Regions from separate parts of the Bacillus sp. ABA4_010 genome, predicted to be linked through region 4. Evidence: riboswitches for the same ligand, from Rfam matches in the RefSeq annotation. Region 4 holds a riboswitch; each other region holds the start of a gene.
The links. Region 4 has a riboswitch for S-adenosylmethionine ahead of ACXAEO_RS15200 (methionine ABC transporter ATP-binding protein). Riboswitches for the same ligand answer to the same signal wherever they lie in the genome.

Region 1 (4,958 bases), 190 kb from region 4:
TCTTGCCGCTTGTTGTTACTGGGCTGCATCAAGGGTTGACGCCGGTTCATCTTGAACTCATTAACTCCATTGGTGATGATCCGCTTCTGCCAATTTTGGCAATGGGAGGTGCCGGTCAGGTTGGTGCCGCGTTTGCCATTTATATGAAAACGAAGAAAGCACGTTTAAAACGAGCGATTGGTGGTGCGCTTCCGTCAGGGATGCTAGGGATTGGGGAGCCGTTAATCTTTGGTGTCACGCTGCCACTTGGACGTCCATTTTTAACCGCTTGCCTTGGAGCGGGAATCGGTGGTGCGTTTCAGGCTTACTTTAAAATCGCCACGATTGCGGTCGGTGTTTCCGGATTACCGTTAACCTTTCTTGTCCATACCCAGCAAATTGTCTTATATTTGATTGGTTTATTGATTGCGTATGCAGCGGGCTTTGTCTTTACTTATTTGTTCGGATTTAAAGACGAGATGGCGAGTGAGTTTGAATGATTGGTATCTCTTTTTACTTGAATGATCCGTTAGCGGAACAACGAATAGTGGAAGCGAGTCAAAAAGGAGTGAAGCGAGCTTTTACCTCGCTTCACATTCCTGAAGAAACAGGAGAACTGGCAAGTCGTGCCCAACAATTGCTTGAAACAGCGAAACATTATGGAGTGGACGTGTATGCGGATGTTTCACTGAAGACACCTGGACATTTAGGAATTCAAAGGTTGGAAGAGCTAACGTCCCTCGGTGTTGTCGGAATTCGTTTGGACGATGGCTTTGATGCTGAGACGATTATGAGCTTATCCAAACGATTTCACCTTGCCCTGAATGCAAGTATTTTGTTTGAAGACGAATTGAAAAGATTGCTTGCTAGCGGTATGGACGCTGAAAAGTTAATCGCTTGGCACAATTTTTACCCGCGCTGTGAAACGGGCTTGGATGATGACTTTTTTCGTCAACAAACGGCGTTATTCCAACGGTTTCATATTCCGGTTTGTGCATATATTCCGGGACGAGGAGAGAAAAGAGGTCCCGTTTTTGCTGGTCTTCCAACTTTGGAACGTCATCGGTATATGGACCCGTTTGCAGCGGCCGTTGAGCTGTATCGTTCCGGGATCACAGATGTGTATGTCGGTGATTCGGACCCGGGTGAGGGGTTGTTGGAACAATTGGTGAAATATGATGCAGATAGCATTCTTCCTATTCGGATTCAGTCTTCGATTTTGCCAGAAGGAGAATACCGTCTTCGTCCCGATTCCGCTAGAGATGTTATCCGTTTGATGGATACGAGAAGGGCAGAATGTGTGGAACCGACTAACACGGTGAAACGTCTGCAAGGAATGATTACGATGGATAATGACCGTTACGGACGTTACCGCGGTGAAGTGCAAATTATCTTACGGGATCTTCCAGCGGATGAACGAGTGAATGTCATCGGCCACGTTATACTAGAAGATGTCCCCCTTCTTTCCGCTGTTCATCCTGGTCAAAGGCTGGAATTGAAGAAGGTGAAGCCATAGGTTTCGGTGTCACGTTTCATTTCCTTCACCAAATGCAAAAGGAATTTTTCGGTCGTGAGCGAATGAAGAACAATGTAAGGAAGGGAGATGGGATGATGGAAGTGAGAACGGCGGATTTATGTGATGATTTCGCGGATGAATTGAACGTTTGTACGGTCGAGTTTCGGTCGTACGGCGGGAAAAGAAGGTTTTTTGGTCCAATTTCAACGGTGAACGTACACGAAGATAATGTATTGGTAAAAGAAGCTCTTGAAACGATTCCGGCAGGCCACGTATTAGTAGTGAATGGGGGAGGTTCTAGAAACTGTGCATTAATGGGCGACCGATTAGGGGAGATTGCACGAACGCGCGGGTTAGCGGGTGTTATTATTAATGGCTGTGTCAGAGATAGTGCAGAATTAGCGCAGCTAAATGTCGGGATTTTCGCCATTGGTACGCATCCGTTAAAAAGTAAAAAAGAAGGAAAAGGAGAAAGAGAGACGACCCTTCATTTCGGCGGAATCGATTGGGTTCCGGGAAGCTATGTGTATGCAGATGAAGATGGTGTTATGACAGCAGCAAGAAATCTCCTCACATGAATTCACGTAAATGATTAAAAATTCATTTGACAATATTCTCAATATTAACTAATATCATAATATGCTAAAAAATAAATATCTTATCAAGAGAGACTGAGGGACAGGCCCGATGACGTCCAGCAACCATCATTTCGATGAAAGGTGCTAATTCCTGCAGAGTGTTTCATTCTGAGAGATAAGGTTTCGATACAAAGCCTCTTTCTGATTGAAAGAGGTTTTTTTGTTTACATTAAGAGATTAAACGAATGATATTCTGAATTAACCCAATATTCAAATTAAATAGTTGCGTTCCTTTTTCGAATGTGTATCATTATTTATTCATTTTATAAATTTGGTAAGTCATTACTTATATGGTCATCATTTTCATTTATGAAAAGAAGGAGTCGAAGACATGAAAAAAAGATCTCGTTTATTAGTACCAGTAGTGGCATTAGTAGGGTTTGCCGGAGTATTGAGCGGTTGTTCGACGAAAGAAGCAGCAAATGAAGCGACGAATGAACTAGAGGAAAAAGTGATTTTAGTTGGAACCCAAAATGATTATCCGCCTTTCGCCTTCACGGATGAGAACAATGAACTAACAGGCTATGATATCGAAGTAGTGAAGGAAATTGATAAAAAGCTAGATGGTTATACATTTGAGTTTGTGGCCACGCCTTGGGATAGTATGTTCCTAGCCTTAGAGTCAAATAAAATTCAGGCCATTGCAGACCAAGTAGCGAAAACGCCAGAACGTGAAGAAAAGTACTTATTTACAGATGAATCTTATTTTGCAGCAGAAACGGTCATTGTCGTGAAGGCTGGTCGAAAGGATATTACGACCATAGAAGATTTAGAAGGGAAGAAGGTTGGGGCGTTAGCGGGTGATTCGTACACGCTATTACTGGAAGAACATAATAAAAAAGCAGATAACGATATTATTTTAAAATATAGCGAAAGTGGAAACCCTTCGGAAATTTTACAAGATGTCCAGAATGGTCGTGTGGATGCCTATGTGAATGATCCGATTATGATTCATTCGGTCATGGAAAAGTTTGATTTAGACTTAGAAGTGGTCGGACAGCCGTTAGTGAACGATAATATGGGGATTGTCTTGAAAGATGAAGAGCAAGGTGAGGAGTTGAAGGCATTAATAGATCCAATTCTAAAAGAGCTGAAAGAAGATGGGACATTAGCTAAGCTTTCAACAAAATGGACAGGCGGAGAATACATCCCTGAATAATATAAATCGACCTAGAAAATTCAAGTGGTCTGAATAACCATTGTAAATGTTCTTGAATCAAATGAAGCTGTGTCGAGTGATGAAATGGAATATATATAAGAGAAGGGAATAGAGAATGGACAATTTACTGGATATTCAGTTTTTAATCGAAAGTTTTCCTGCGATTGCAGCACGGTTACCGGTTACCGTTGGCATCGCGGTAGGTTCTATGATTTTGAGTTTATTTATTGGACTAACAACAGCCCTTATTAAAATTTATCAAGTTCCGGTCTTGAAGACGATTTCTTCTTGCTATGTGTCGTTTATAAGGGGAACACCTTTATTGGTTCAAATTTATCTTGTGTTTTATGGCATCCCAAAAGTGATTTATTATGTTCAAACGGAATATGATCAGCTTCAAAATGTCGATGTGAACATTATTCCTCCTGAAATTTATGCCTTATTAGCTTTTTCGATTAATTTAGGCGCCTATTTATCGGAAACGATCCGGTCAGCCATTGAGTCGGTCGATCGCGGGCAGTTTGAAGCAGCAAAAGCAATCGGGATGAGCCCAGCACAAATGATGGTGAAAATTATCTTCCCGCAAGCTTTAGCAGTAGCGATTCCGAATCTCGGAAATATGTTTATTAGTACAATTAAGGACACGTCTCTTGTATTTATTATTGGCGTGATTGACATTATGGGACAAGCGAAAATTCTCGGCTCTCGGGGGCTGGCGTTCTTTGAAGTGTATATTGCGGTTTCGATTATTTATTGGATCCTTTGTATTGTTGTGGAGAGATTGCTTGCTAGAGTCGAGAAGCGTGCCCGCAGATATGAAAGAGGGATTGCTTCATGATTAAGGTAGAGAACATTCATAAATATTTCGATCAGCAGCATGTGTTAAAAGGGATTAATCTTTCCATTAAGAAAGGCGAGGTTGTCACGATTTTAGGGCCAAGTGGCTCGGGGAAATCAACGTTATTACGCTGTGTAAACTTTTTAGAACAGCCTACTAGTGGGCTTGTTGAGATTAACGGAAAAAGCGTTGATGTGGAATCGGCGACGAAGGCCGATATTCTTTCTTTAAGAACATCCACGGGAATGGTATTTCAGCAGTACAATTTATTTAAAAATTTAACGGTGCTGCAAAATGTCATGATTGGCTTAACAACGGTGAAGCGTATGAATCCAGAAGAAGCGAAAAAGGTGAGTCTTGAACTTTTGGAGAAGGTAGGCCTGAAGGAACGGTTGAATCATTATCCAGTTCAGCTTTCTGGGGGGCAACAGCAACGGGTAGGCATTGCCCGGGCGCTTGCGCTTAAACCGGAAGTTTTATTATTTGATGAACCGACGTCCTCTCTGGATCCAGAGTTAGTGGGGGAAGTGTTAGCGGTCATTAAACATGTAGCCAATGAAGGAAATACGATGTTAATTGTTACACATGAGCTTCATTTTGCCCGTGAGATTTCAGACCGCATTGTGTTTATGGAAAATGGAAGCATTATTGAAGAAGGAACGGCGGAGCAAATTTTTAACGACCCTCAAGTGGAGCGAACGAAGCAGTTTTTAAGTAAGGCGATGAAGAAGTGATAGAGTGAGTCCTTCTATTCTATGAGAGGCAGGAAAGGAGATACAACATGAACCCAATTGAACAAATTTTAACGGATTTTCCGATTATGATTAT
Region 2 (4,958 bases), 720 kb from region 4:
CCGGCTTGAAGCTAAAAACTGATGAGATTGAGACAATTTAATTTTTCGGCCTGTTCGCGGCAATGAGACATTCATACCACGTTCAAACTTTCCTGAGCATACACGCACAAACGCAATTCGATCGCGATGAGCTGGGTTCATGTTCGCTTGAATTTTAAAGATAAACCCTGAGAAGTTTTCATCCGTTGGATCAATTGCGCCGTTCGATGATTCACGTGGTTGAGGAGGAAGAGTCAATCCTAAAAACTCATCAAAGAATGACTGAACACCGAAATTCGCGATGGCACTTCCAAAGAACACAGGTGTTAACTTCCCTTGCTTCACCTTTTCCATTGAAAAATCATTTCCTGCCTCATCAAGCAGAGCAAGTTCATCCGTCAACATTGACAAATATCCTTCATCTACATAGTTGCTTACTTCATCTGTTACGTTTGTTCCATCGAAATCGACAAATTGCGATTCCTCATTCCCACGATACACTTCAATTTGCTTTTTAAAACGGTCATATGTTCCTTGAAACCTTTTCCCCATTCCAATCGGCCATGTCACCGCATATGACTCGATTCCAAGTACCTCTTCAATCTCTTCCATCAGCTCAAGCGGGTCTTTTCCTTCGCGATCCAGCTTATTAATGAAAGTTAAAATTGGAATACCGCGCATGCTGCATACTTTAAACAATTTAATTGTTTGCTCTTCAATTCCTTTTGTTCCATCAATAACCATAACAGCACTATCGACAGCCGTTAGCGTACGATACGTATCTTCACTAAAGTCTTGGTGACCTGGTGTATCAACAATATTAATATGGTGATCTCTATAAGAAAACTGCATAACGCTGGATGTTACAGAAATTCCACGTTGTTTTTCAATTTCCATCCAGTCAGATGTTGCATATTTCCCTGTTTTTCTCCCTTTAACCGTACCTGCTGAACGAATCATTCCACCTAATAACAATAATTTCTCTGTTAAAGTAGTTTTCCCCGCATCAGGGTGAGAAATAATGGCAAAAGTACGTCTTGATTCGACTTGTTCTTGTTGGCTTTTTATTTCTTGACTCATGTTATTAATCCTCTCTCTCACATCTATTCATCTAGCATAACTTGTTTTTTCTTCGTATTCTACTTTTTATTTTAGAATAAAGGAAACTTCTATCGTAGAGGCTCTCTCGTATCCCGACTTAACATCTCCAGTCACCTAAAGTGAAAAAGTGCGGGTCTCACTGCCTGTTAAAAGGGCCGTCTTTCGATTATCTACTTTCACCAAGGAAACTTGATGCATTAAACGCACCTTTCACTATAGCATATGTTGTCTTTTTCACCAAACTCGCTCTCTTTGTTCTCCTGTCTTGATGAGGTACAATAAAGAATGTGACAAATCGGAAGAAAGAGGGCTAAACAAAATGGAATATACAGGCGAAAGGGTCATGCCTCACCTTATGAAGCCAACCAATGGCTTATTACTTGAACACATCGCAAGATATCAGTTCGCGATTTTATATACGAAAGGCAGAGTACTCGATTTAGCATGCGGAAGCGGCTTCGGAAGCCAGCTTGTAGCAAAAGCCGCCAAAAAGAAAATTGATGAAATTGTAGCCGTAGACATTGATTCGGACATTATTGAATATGCCCGCAGTTTTCACTACCACCCTAAAGTCAACTTTTTAGCAGGCAATGCAGCAGATCCTTCCCTTCCTGAGCAACTCGGAACGTTTGACTGTATTATGAGCTTTGAGACGTTAGAACATATAAAGGAAGAAAAACAGTTTCTAACAAACCTTTATAAGCTCTTAAAGTCTGGAGGAACACTTGTCATTTCGACACCGTTTGGACTCGGACGAGGAAAACCGTCCAGTGAACCTTTTCACGTTCATCAGCTCACATTAGACGAGTTTGAACATCTTTTCGATGATTATTCGGAAAGCGAATTTTTTTATCAGCGCGGCGTTCTCGTTGAAACAAAGCGTGAAGGAATGCACTATCCTTTAGGGATTGCGGTTTGTGTCAAATAAGTATGTTTAGACAGCTTCGAGAAGAAACCAATAAGAAAAGCCAGCCGCATAGGCTGACTTTTCTTATTGGGTAAGCTCAATGTTAATTCATACGAACTACTTGTTCCTCCGTTTTTGGCTGGCGGGAAGTCAACCGTGGGAACCCAATTAAAATTGCTCCAACCCCAAATACTGCAATCAAAATTGGATAGAATGAATACGGTAGAAGCGCGATAGGTGAAATTCCTCCTAGCTTAGCTGCTGTTAATACTTGAGCACCGTATGGAATTAATCCTTGTACACTACATGAGAAAATATCTAATAAACTAGCTGATTTTCGCTTGTCAATGTCATATTGCTCCGCAATATCCTTCGCTAACGGACCTGTGAAAATAATCGAAATCGTATTATTAGCCGTCGATAAGTTAGTTAAACTCACAAGACCTGCAATTCCAAACTCTGCGCCTTTTTTCGACTTGATGCTTCTCGTCATCATGTTTAATAAATAATCAATGCCGCCATTATGCTTAATAATTTCGACCATACCGCCAATTAAAAGGGCTAAAATGACAAGCTCTGCCATTCCAAGAATTCCTTCTGTTACAGTTTGCAAGAAGCTCGATATTTGATAGCTACCATCAACTAACCCAATGATTCCAGCTAAAACAGTTCCACCCATTAACACACCCAGAACATTAAACCCAAGCAATGCCGTAATGAGGACGCTAATGTACGGTAAAATTTTAATCCAGCTAAAGTTTTCAGTCCCAATCGTTGAATGATTGCCTGTTGTCACGATGAATAAGATAACAGCCGTTAAAATCGCTGCTGGTAACACAATAAAAAAGTTCGTCTTAAATTTATCTTTCATTTCCGTTTGTTGCGTACGTACAGCCGCAATGGTTGTATCAGAGATGAACGACAGGTTATCTCCAAACATCGCTCCGCCAACTATCGCTGCCATTGTTAAAGCAATGGAAATATCCGTCTCGCCGCTAATTCCAACCCCAATTGGCGCCAAAGCAGCGATAGTTCCCATGGATGTTCCCATTGAAAGGGAAATGAATGCACCAATAATAAACAAACCAACAACTAAAAAGCTTGGTGGAAGAGTCGACAATGCTAAGTTAACAGTCGATTCCACAGCTCCCATTCCTTTAGCCGAAGCAGAAAACGCTCCTGCCAAAATAAAAATAAATGTCATAGTAATAATATCAGGGTGTCCCGCTCCTGCTGCGAACCGCTCAATTTTAACCGTCAGTGTTTCTTTCCGATTCATCATTAACGCGACTACAACTGCAATAATGATTGCCGCTAATACCGGCATTTGATAAAAATCACCTGTAATGACCCCTGATCCAACAAATAAGGTCAAAAAGATGCCTAATGGTAGTAAAGCCATTGCATTTCCTGTTACTTTATTCACTCCTTGCACCCCATTCTCTATTTATTCGTGAAAAAGACCTCTTCTCACAAGCAAGAAGAGGTCTTATATAGTCTATATAAGAAACACTCTTCTCATCTCTCAAGCATGTTGCTTGCTGGATTTGGCACAGCACTCTCGTAAAAAGTCCGCTGCCGAGACATCATCGGGCCAGTCCCTCCGTCTCTCTTGATAAGAAGATCATATTTATCATCTTTTTCAAATTACCTAAACTACTTTAAATTGTTCACAAGAAAAAGTCAAACATTATTTCACAAAAGTAAAATAACACCAAAACAGGAAGTTTCACTCAAGTGCTGATGACCCTGTCTTATCTTTTTCATTCCGTAATTGAATTAATTTCACGAGATTCACGATAATCGTTTTTGTCACCGCATATAAAGGCACACCTAAAATCATGCCTAGTACCCCGGCTAAATTTCCAGCTACTAATAAAATGATGATAATCGTAAGCGGATGAATATCGAGTCTCTTCCCGATTACGAGCGGTGAAATGAAATTCCCGTCAATTTGCTGCACAATTGTGATGACGACAATGACAAGAAACGCTTTCGTCGGGGAATCCAACAAACCAATAATGACAGCAGGGGCTGCCCCGATAAAAGGTCCTAAATAAGGGATAATATTCGTGACAGAAACAATAATTGCGAGTGTCAGTCCATATGGCAACCCAATAATTAAATAACCGATGAACGTAAAGATTCCTACAAACAACGCCACAAGGAATTGTCCTTGAATATAAGCAGAAAGCGTCTCACCTGTTTCTTGAATAATGTGCAAGCCGCCCTTTCGATACGCAGAAGGTAAAAAACGCACAGAAGCTTTCGGAAGCTTATAGCCATCTTTAAACATGTAAAATAAAATAAACGGCACCGTAACAACGGTTAACGTAATATTAGCAATGACCCCGAATACCGTTCGAACGCTTTTGGTCACATTATCAGGCAACGAAGCCACATAATTCGTTAACGTTTCTTCAATTTTTTCAAGTGAAATAAATTCTTGGCCTAAAATCCACTTAAACCAGCCAGATTGAGCAGAGTTTTCAAAGAATACACGGATTGTGGCAATATAAGACGGCAAGTTTTGAACCAAATCGGTAATTTGCTGTGATAAGATTGGCGCGACTACACCAATGCCTACACTCATCAGTCCAATAAAAACAGCATATAAAATCAAAATGGCTAAATTCCTCGGCACTTTGTACTTCGTCAAAAACTCGACAATTGGATTAAATAAAAAGTAAAGAAATCCTGCGATTAAGATTGGAAAAAACAAAGTAGATACAAACACAACAATCGGTTCAAATAAAAAAGAAATTTTTGTGCTGAAATAAATAATTAATACCATCAACAAAATTTGGAGCGTCCAAAAATGCACTTTTGACTTTAACACAACTTCACTTCCCCTAACTGAACGGCCCATCTTTAAGCCGTTCCAAAATAGATCATTTGACAAACCATCCTTCTACGATACAGGTCTTGTCTTTTTTACGTGCCAATACAAAGTTTGGTTTCATGTATCTTT
Region 3 (4,958 bases), 2.8 Mb from region 4:
CACTTTCACAGCCAGCAGACTCCATCCAACTAGCGTAACATGCTTCTTTTTCCAATAAAAAAATCCGGTCTATGCAGACCGGATTTTTTTATTATTTTGTAGCTTGTGTTTTTAATGCTTCTGCTTTGTCTGTACGCTCCCATGGAAGGTCCAAATCGTTGCGGCCGAAGTGACCATAAGCAGCTGTTTGCTTGTAAATCGGGCGACGTAAATCAAGCATTTTAATGATTCCTGCTGGACGTAAGTCAAAGTTTTCACGAACTAATTCTACTAATACCTCTTCAGAAACTGTACCAGTTCCGAACGTATCAACAGCGATAGAAACAGGTTTTGCTACACCAATTGCGTATGCAAGCTGAACTTCACATTTGTCCGCTAATCCTGCTGCTACGATGTTTTTAGCCACGTAACGTGCCGCATATGCCGCAGAACGGTCTACTTTTGTCGCATCCTTACCAGAGAATGCTCCACCACCGTGACGTGCATATCCACCGTAAGTGTCAACGATGATTTTACGACCTGTTAGACCTGCATCACCTTGAGGACCACCAATTACGAAACGGCCTGTCGGGTTGATGAAGTATTTTGTTTCTTCGTCAATTAACTCAGCTGGAACAACTGGGTTGATGACATGCTCTTTAAGGTTACGTTGAATTTGCTCCAATGTAATTTCTGGGTGATGTTGTGTAGAAATTACGATTGTATCAATGCGTACCGGTTGTCCGTTTTCATCATATTCTACTGTTACTTGCGTTTTACCATCTGGACGAAGGTATGGTAAAATTTCTTCTTTGCGCACTTCTGTTAAACGGCGTGCAAGCTTATGTGCCAATGAGATTGGAAGAGGCATTAATTCTTTCGTTTCGTTACAAGCATAACCAAACATTAATCCTTGGTCCCCTGCTCCGATTGCTTCGATTTCCTCTTCTGTCATTTGACCTTCACGAGCTTCTAACGCTTGGTCAACACCCATCGCGATATCCGCTGATTGCTCATCGATTGACGTTAAAACTGCACAAGTTTCAGCATCAAAACCATATTTTGCACGAGTATAACCAATTTCGCGAATTGTTTCACGAACGATTTTCGGAATGTCTACATATGTAGAAGTTGTGATTTCACCACTCACTAATACTAAACCCGTTGTAACGGATGTTTCGCAAGCAACACGCGCATTAGCGTCTTTCGCTAAAATCGCATCAAGAATGGAGTCGGAGATTTGGTCACAAATCTTATCCGGATGGCCTTCTGTTACTGACTCAGATGTAAATAAACGACGTTTTGTTGACATCAGTATTTCCTCCTTTTAAATGAAAACAACAAAGATACGGTACTCATTCCCTTATTATTCATAAAACTAGTTCATTTTATTGAAAAAATATAAAAAACCTTCCCTATATATGAGGAAAGGTTTGTACGTTCACTAGCGCCTTTCACTCTTATCGATCAAGGGCAAGAAGCCTTGCGTCAGGTTAGCACCTTATCGCCTTTTTATGATAATACATGGCGATGGTTGCTGGGTTTCATAGGGCCTGTCCCTCCACCAGCTCGGGATAAGAGAGTATCCGTTCAAGGACATATCATACCGTAAAACGTCGAAACATGTCAACAATTTATCCAATAAAAAAAGAACGCACAACATATATTTTTTCTTCTGTTATTGTGTTCTTCGTCAATCAACTCTATTTTGTCCATTTTTGTATTACATACGAACATTTATCTCTAAATAGTATAGACTATTGTTATAAATGTGTTATACTATTTTATGAGTTTACTAATCGTATATAAAATAAACTTTAAAATAAAAGGATGGTATTCAATATGAGTATAGTGGATGTTTCAAATGAATTAAATGAACTTCTTCAATTACCGACCGTTCATCATAATCTATCAGTCCCTCAACTGGTGGAAAAGGTGCTATCTCGTGGAGAAGGACAATTGACAGCTTCAGGTGCAGTTCGTGCGGAAACCGGGAAATATACCGGACGCTCTCCAGAAGATAAGTTTATTGTAGAAGAAACATCAACTAAGGATAAAATTGATTGGGGAAAAGTCAATCAACCTTTTGCCGCTGACAAATTTGATGCCCTATATAAAAAGGTATTAACATACTTAAAAGAACAGGGAGAACTCTTTTTATTCAATGGTTTTGCCGGTGCGGACTTAAAACAACGTTTACCGATTCGTGTCATTAACGAATATGCTTGGCACAACTTGTTTGCCCACCAATTATTCATCCGTCCGACAAATCAAGAAATGGAGACGCATGAAGCAGCCTTTACAGTGATTTCTGCTCCTAATTTTAAAGCTGATCCTGCTGTAGACGGTACGCACTCTGAAACATTCATCATTATTTCTTTTGAGCGTAAAGTAGTATTAATTGGTGGAACTGAATACGCTGGAGAAATGAAGAAATCCATCTTCTCTGTAATGAACTATCTACTACCTGAAAAGAACGTCTTGTCTATGCATTGTTCTGCCAATGTTGGTCAAGAAGGCGATGTTGCTTTGTTTTTTGGGCTTTCAGGAACAGGAAAAACAACGCTTTCAGCAGATACGAATCGCCGCTTAATTGGCGATGATGAGCACGGATGGTCTAACGCTGGCGTGTTCAATATTGAAGGCGGTTGCTATGCGAAATGCATCAATTTATCCAAGGAAAAAGAACCACAAATTTATAACGCCATCCGCTTTGGCGCGGTATTAGAAAACGTCGTTCTCGATGATGCTTCCCGCCTTCCGGATTATAATGATAACTCGTTAACTGAAAATACACGTGCAGCCTACCCGCTGCAAGCTATGCATAACATTGTCGACCCAAGTGTCGCAGGTCATCCGACTACCATCGTCTTTTTAACAGCAGATGCGTTTGGGGTTCTTCCTCCGATCAGTAAGCTAACAAAAGAACAAGCGATGTATCACTTTTTAAGCGGATACACCAGCAAGCTTGCTGGTACTGAGCGTGGAGTCACTTCACCGCAAGCTACATTCTCTACATGCTTTGGATCTCCATTCCTTCCACTTCCTGCTACAACATATGCAGAAATGCTCGGAGAGAAAATCGACGAACACGATGTAAACGTATACCTTGTCAATACGGGATGGACCGGTGGAGGCTATGGAGTAGGACAACGGATGAAATTAGCTTATACACGAGCTATGGTTCAAGCAGCCTTAGAGGGCGATTTAACGAATGTGGAAACCATTCAAGACCCTATCTTTGGTCTAGCCATCCCCGCACATGTACCAGGAGTTCCTGATGAAGTGCTTCAGCCATCTAGAACGTGGGATAACCAGGAAGAATTTGAACAAAAAGCAAAAGAGCTTGCGTACCAATTTAAAGAGAATTTCCGTAAGTTCACTACTATCTCAGACGACATTAAAAATCTCGGCGGCCCATTAGTGTAACACGTCGTTTAGCACAAAGCCCCAATCATGAAAGTCGGTCATTCACTGAACCTTCATGATTGGGGCTTCTTCGTTAGTTAATGGAATTCAATGAAATCAATTCGTAATAAATAGTCGTTTGCTCGTTAGTGAGCTCCACTTTTCGGATAATTGCCGTACCTGCACATTCACCTTTTTTTGTTTTACGAACTTCAATAGGTACATCAAGCGGGTAAAGACGGTACCCTTCCTTCTCCAGTACAAATACATTTTCCTCGACACGTTTTTCTTTCCCTTTTGTTACAATCATCGTGTTTAATTCAAGCGGCATACCCATTTATTTTCGTTCATTCCTTCCTTACGTATATATTATTTATCGCAGATAAACTTCTTCCTTCTTTGCTTCAGAGCAGTGAGGAAGAGATTTAGTGATTTGTACATAGTGTACCATGGATATTGGCAGCCATGATATATATTTAGGTAAACTACTAGTCCATCAATGATGTTTCATCCATTCCGTAAGCTTTCTGACCACTTCTCGGTTTGTAGCCGGCGGAAAATAGTGAGTAAACTCATCAAAATACCATGTGGTCACTTCTTTCCCTAACGCCTTTAATTCTTTCTCGGCTTTATAGGCATGCTCTACTGATACATTGTCATCCTTTTTTCCATGAATAAGCAACACAGGCGCTTTCACCTTGTCCAATTCATATAAAGGCGTTCGCCATTTATATCGTTCCGGATACTTTTGCGGGGTTCCGCCAATTACTCGTTTCATCATACGGCGTAAATCTTTTCGTTCTTCGTATGTTAATGCCATATCCGTTACTCCTCCCCATAAGACAAGTGAACGGATAAAAGGAGTTAAAATTGCTGTAAAAAGAGCCATCACTCCACCACGCGAAAACCCAAAAACATGAATTCTTTCTTTCTCCACTTTCGGATGCTGGCGAAGTACTTCTAAAGCCGCAATAGCATCTTGCCGATCCTCACCAGCAAAGTCTTCATTCCCTTCTCCCCCTTGATTTCCCCGATAAAAAGGAGCCATGACGACAAATCCTTCCGAAGCAAACTGAACGATTCTGCCGACCCGAACCATTCCGACATTTTTAATTCCTCCACGCAAGTACAAAAAGCCGTCATAACACCCATTTCCCTTTGGTTCTGCTAATAGCCCTTTAATTTTCAAACCATCGCACATGTAGGTGACAATATGTAACTCAATATTTGGATTGGGTGATGGAAAGCGCTGTTTATGTATCATTAATTCATTTTTCATCGTTTGTTCTCCCTTACTTATGACTGCAGCGTGTGCATAGTTCTTTCTCCTTTATTATCCGCTTTCGGTCCCTTTTCAAACAACCAATATGACTGATCAATTGCTTGATTAATTTTTTGTTTTGGGCATTCACATAAGTTTTCTCCGTTTCATATTTTATTTGTAGGCAACACACATAAAGGAGGCACGTTCTACATGAAAAGAAAAGGAAAATGGCTACTGTCAGCTTTCATTATCTTTACACTTCTCTTTCCCCTTGCCGCATGTGGTAAAAAAGAGACCGTTCAAACCA
Region 4 (4,958 bases):
CTGACCATAATTCGACCTTCTACTTTCCGAGCATCATGACCCTTTTTCATATAATCAGCCAAAATTTGACTGAGTGTACGGTTTGAAGATTTCGTCCATATTTGCCTTTTCAACATTGTATATCCATCTCCTCCAATGGCTGTAAATCGATTAATCGCCACAGTATATGGTTTGTGAGGAACAACAGGCTTGCCGTTTATATTAATTTGTTGCACACGCTTGCCTACCGGTTTTAGAGGATCAAATGTAAAAGAGAGACCAGATACTTGCAGAAAACCGCCATGTTCTTTTGGGTATTCACGCACACTATGCTCTAGTATTGATTTAATGGATGTGCCAGTTAACGACAAAATTACAATGGTGTCATTAAACGGCAGCACTGTCAATAGGTCATCACGTGTTACTTCTCCTTTTTCAATGCTGGAACGAATGCCCCCCCCATTTGTCAAAGCAATATCTGTGTCCAATGTCTCCCTCATCGCATCTGCAAGAAGATTTCCGAGATTTGTCTCCCTTGTTCTGACATGAGTACGATCACCATCAAGATTAACTGTAACCACGCCTACCACTTCATGTAAAAGTAGCTCACTCTTCTCTTTATAAGGCTGAATGACAGCCTTCATCTGTTCATCTTCCTTTTTTAAGGCATCATCTCGGTATAAAAAACCATTAATGCCAATCAGCTCGCCTTTATGAAAAAGTAACTGTGTACGTCCAAGCACTTTTCCATATTCAAATGCCTGCGTCACATAGGCATATTTTGATTTTTGGGGCCATTCCACCCGTTGATGACTATGACCTCCGATAATTAAGTCAATTCCTTCTATTTCATTGGCCATTTTTTGATCAACGTTAGAACCTGAATGAGACAATACGACAATATGGTCGACCTTGTCTTTCAATTGGTTCACTTGTTCTCTGACCGCTTGGATTTCATCTTGAAATTCAAGTCCTTCAATTCCTTCTGGATTGGTCTTAACTGCTGTATCTGCCGCTGTAACCCCAATAAATGCAATTATTTTTCCTTGCACCCTCTTCAATATGTATGGAAGAAAAACTACTTTTCCCTCTTTTCTAATATTGGCGCTCATGACAGGAAATTGAACATTGGACACTAACCTTTTTAAATGGATTTGCCCATAATTAAAATCATGATTTCCAGGAACCATCGCATCATAATTCAGTTCATTCATCACATCAGCTACGACTTTCCCCTTATTTAAAATAGCCAAATTCGTTCCATGAAAGGCATCCCCTACATCCACTAACAAAGTATGTTCGTGCGTCTGACGAACCCCCTTCACCAGCTTGGCCATTTTAGCATAACCAAGCTCGCCTTTTTTAGCATTATGCAAAATTCGGGCATGTACATCATTTGTATGAAGGATTGGAATACGCTGAATGTTTTCTTGATACAGCTCCATCATTTTTGCCATTTCTGCAGGGGAGATAGGTTGCTTCGGATGAATGTTTTGTCCTTTTGGAAGTGCTGCTAATCCTAAATGAAGTGCTGCAGCTAGTTCTTGTTTGAACGCTGTCACACTATGACCGTCCTCAAAATTCTGTAATATCTCTTCGTCCATTTTTTGTTTTAAATTAAGGGAACGAATGAGAAGCGCATATGCCTCTTCTCTTGTCACCTCTTCTTTGGAATACGTTTTTTCACTTAATGTAATCTCAAGACGTTCAGCCGCCTTCACATATGTAAAAAAAGGATCGTTCACCCCATCATTATTCAAGACTTCATCGGTAACGTCCACTTCCATAGTCAGGAGAAGTTCCTTTAAAAATTCTCCTTTCGTCACGTACTCATTTGTCTCTGCATAACTATATCCCGCGCCAACGCTTCCAAAAATAAAAACGATTATCATCCAAAATAAACCGCAAACTTTTAGCAAAGACATTTTCCCTCCGCTCAAAAACCATTATAGTTCTCATATCGTTACCGCTTTCATTCATTAATATGTACATGCTTTTTTATTAACTGAAAATTTTTTTATTGACATTCTCTTCCTCACAACGTATCATTCAGTTATCCCAAAAAATGAATAATAATTTTTACACTTATCAAGAGCGACGGAGGGATCAGGCCCGACGATGTCCAGCAACCTCCCCACCGAGGGAACGGTGCTACTTCCTGCAGAATGTTGCCATTCTGAAAGATAAGTCGGATATATACGATGCCTCTTTCAGAATGGAAAGAGGTTCTTTTATTTGCTTGACCATGAAGGAAGGATTGATACTATGATTGAAATTCAATCACTAAGAAAAGAGTATAAAACAAAAAAGGGAACAATCATCGGTGTTAATGACGTCTCCCTTTCAATCAAAAAAGGCGAAATATTCGGGATTGTCGGATATAGCGGAGCAGGTAAAAGCTCCTTACTGCGCTGCCTAAACTTATTAGAAAAACCTACATCCGGACATGTCATTGTGGATGGCGTTAATTTAACGTCACTGAAAGAAAAAGACTTGCGACAAGCTCGCCAAAAAATCGGCATGATTTTTCAGCATTTTTATTTAGTTAGTTCCAAAACCGTCTATGAAAATATCGCTTTTGCCTTAAAAGCGGCAAATGTAAACGAGAGCGATATTCAAAACCGCGTTTTAGAATTGCTCGAAATGGTTGGTCTTTCTGATAAAAAAGATGTGTACCCTTCTCAATTAAGCGGTGGACAGAAACAGCGGGTCGGTATCGCTAGAGCACTGGCGAACAACCCAAAAGTATTGCTTTGTGATGAAGCTACATCGGCTCTTGATCCAACGACAACAAAAGCAATCTTACAGCTTTTGAAGAAAATTAACCGTGAGCTTGGATTAACAATCGTACTGATCACGCACGAAATGGAAGTGGTGAAAGAAATTTGCCATCGCGTTGCCGTTATGCAAGACGGTCAGGTTGTCGAAGAAGGACCTGTATATGAAATTTTCGCACAGCCGAAACAACCGCTAACAAAGCAATTTATCTCGACCATTTTAGATTTCACGTTACCTGATCATTTAATGAATGATCAAAATGGAACAATTGTAAAAATCCAATTCCGTGGTTCGGTAGCGGGAGAAGCTGTCGTATCAGATGCCTTACAGCGCTTTAAAGTAAAGGGGAACATTTTACATGGTAAAATTGAATACATCCAAAATATCCCTCTTGGTGTTTTTATTATGCAACTGTCAGGAGATGCTCCTGAAATTGAAAAAACTATTCACTATATTCAACAGCGAACAAGTCATTTGGAGGTGATTACACATGCTGCTTGAATCGATTACAGCCCTGCTTCCAGAACTGAACAAAGCTTTTCTTGAAACGCTCTATATGGTCGGCATTTCCCTCGCAGTTGCGCTATTATTCGGTATGCCGATTGGAGTATTGCTATTTGTAACCGATCAAGGACTGTTTTTAGAAAATAAATCTGTGAAATCTGTGATCGGATTTGTAGTAAACACAGTACGCTCTATTCCTTACATCATTTTACTTGTAGCCCTGCTTCCACTGACGCAGTTATTGACAGGTACAACGATTGGACCAACAGCGGCCTCCGTTTCCTTATCTGTCGCTGCCATCCCATTTTTTGCTCGAATTGTGGAGACATCTCTTCGCGAAATTGACAAAGGTGTCATTGAAGCAGCCGTTGCGGTCGGAGCCTCACCTTGGATGATTATTAAAGATGTGTTAGTACCCGAAGCAAAACCAGGAATTATTCAAGGCTTGACCATCACAACAATCAGTCTTGTCGGCTACTCGGCTATGGCTGGTATTGTCGGAGGCGGTGGAGTCGGGGATCTTGCCATTCGCTTTGGCTATTATCGTTATGATAATACGGTGATGATTACGACCATTGTTGTTCTTATTTGTTTAGTTCAAATCATTCAGCTTGCCGGTGATAAATTCGCCCGTGCCGTTGATAAACGTTAACCTTCGTTGCGCTTTATGCCCAATAAAGGACGGCTTTGTTTTTCTATTACACTTTAACCAATTAATTCTGCATTGTTTTAATCTAGAACTCTATTAAAGTATTTGAACGCATTACAGCTTCACTATACAAAACCTATTTATATAATTAGGAGGATGCATTTATGAAAAAATTATTTTTAGCCTTTATATTCTTACTCTCTCTTTCTGTATTAGCTGCATGTGGAGGAAGCAGCACAAGCAATGAATCAACTTCGTCTGAAGAAAAGAAAGACATTAAAATTGGCGCTACAACAGGTCCTTATAGCGATATGGTTACAAAAGCAATCAAGCCTGGTTTAGAACAGAAAGGCTACACCGTAGAAGTTGTTGAATTCAGTGACTATATTCAGCCAAACATTTCATTAGGAAACGGCTCTATTGACGCAAACTTATTTCAACATAAAGTATATATGGAATCATTTGCAAAAGAACACAATTTAGAGCTTTCAGAAGTCATCATCGTTCCAACAGCTCCAATGGGCTTGTACTCTAACAAATACCAATCGCTTGACGACATTGAAGAAGGGGCCAAGCTTGCTCTACCGAACGATCCAACTAATATGGCTCGTGCGTTAAAAATGCTTCAAGAATCAGAGTTCATTACATTAGATGAAAATGCAGATCCATTAACGGTATCTGAAAAAGATGTTGTTGAAAATCCAAAGAACATTGTGTTCCAGCCAATTGAAGCGGCACAGCTTCCTCGCTCAGTCGAAAGCGTTGATTTATCAGCAGTTCCTGGAAACTTTGCACTTGCTGCTAAGATGGATTTATTAGATGCTATTCAGCTTGAAAACATGCCAGACGACTATCGAAATCGCGTTGTCGTCAATACAAAAGATATTGATACAGCATTAGCAAAAGACTTAAAAGAAGTCGTTGAGTCTGCAGAATTTGAACAAGTGATTGATGAACAGTTCAAAGGATTCGGCAAACCTGAGTGGATGCAATAAAAAAATAAGGGCTCGTCACCACAACTTTGGAATCGAAAAGGTTGTGTGACGAG

Region 1: linked by a shared signal. The riboswitch ahead of ACXAEO_RS16115 (transporter substrate-binding domain-containing protein) and the one ahead of ACXAEO_RS15200 (methionine ABC transporter ATP-binding protein) in region 4 are both predicted to bind S-adenosylmethionine.
Region 2: linked by a shared signal. The riboswitch ahead of ACXAEO_RS18640 (Na+/H+ antiporter NhaC family protein) and the one ahead of ACXAEO_RS15200 (methionine ABC transporter ATP-binding protein) in region 4 are both predicted to bind S-adenosylmethionine.
Region 3: linked by a shared signal. The riboswitch ahead of metK (methionine adenosyltransferase) and the one ahead of ACXAEO_RS15200 (methionine ABC transporter ATP-binding protein) in region 4 are both predicted to bind S-adenosylmethionine.

What each region holds. Positions count from the first base shown of each region.
Region 1 is NZ_JBSWUN010000003.1:3,011,347-3,016,304, reverse strand. Features, by position in the region: gene ACXAEO_RS16130 (PTS transporter subunit EIIC) at 1-479, shown strand, start outside; gene ACXAEO_RS16125 (MupG family TIM beta-alpha barrel fold protein) at 476-1,495, shown strand; gene rraA (ribonuclease E activity regulator RraA) at 1,591-2,073, shown strand; SAM riboswitch class I at 2,151-2,255, shown strand; gene ACXAEO_RS16115 (transporter substrate-binding domain-containing protein) at 2,465-3,292, shown strand; gene ACXAEO_RS16110 (amino acid ABC transporter permease) at 3,408-4,130, shown strand; gene ACXAEO_RS16105 (amino acid ABC transporter ATP-binding protein) at 4,127-4,864, shown strand; gene mmuM (homocysteine S-methyltransferase) at 4,912-4,958, shown strand, end outside.
Region 2 is NZ_JBSWUN010000003.1:3,538,208-3,543,165, forward strand. Features, by position in the region: gene ACXAEO_RS18630 (peptide chain release factor 3) at 1-1,059, opposite strand, end outside; gene ACXAEO_RS18635 (class I SAM-dependent methyltransferase) at 1,400-2,008, shown strand; gene ACXAEO_RS18640 (Na+/H+ antiporter NhaC family protein) at 2,091-3,389, opposite strand; SAM riboswitch class I at 3,503-3,609, opposite strand; gene ACXAEO_RS18645 (AI-2E family transporter) at 3,717-4,826, opposite strand.
Region 3 is NZ_JBSWUN010000003.1:46,286-51,243, reverse strand. Features, by position in the region: gene ACXAEO_RS01485 (glycosyltransferase family 4 protein) at 1-38, shown strand, start outside; gene metK (methionine adenosyltransferase) at 92-1,291, opposite strand; SAM riboswitch class I at 1,437-1,560, opposite strand; gene pckA (phosphoenolpyruvate carboxykinase (ATP)) at 1,822-3,408, shown strand; gene ACXAEO_RS01470 (DUF2584 domain-containing protein) at 3,482-3,724, opposite strand; gene ACXAEO_RS01465 (alpha/beta hydrolase family protein) at 3,884-4,666, opposite strand; gene ACXAEO_RS01460 (ABC transporter substrate-binding protein) at 4,862-4,958, shown strand, end outside.
Region 4 is NZ_JBSWUN010000003.1:2,821,261-2,826,218, forward strand. Features, by position in the region: gene ACXAEO_RS15195 (bifunctional metallophosphatase/5'-nucleotidase) at 1-1,904, opposite strand, end outside; SAM riboswitch class I at 2,062-2,169, shown strand; gene ACXAEO_RS15200 (methionine ABC transporter ATP-binding protein) at 2,245-3,258, shown strand; gene ACXAEO_RS15205 (methionine ABC transporter permease) at 3,248-3,913, shown strand; gene ACXAEO_RS15210 (MetQ/NlpA family ABC transporter substrate-binding protein) at 4,075-4,905, shown strand.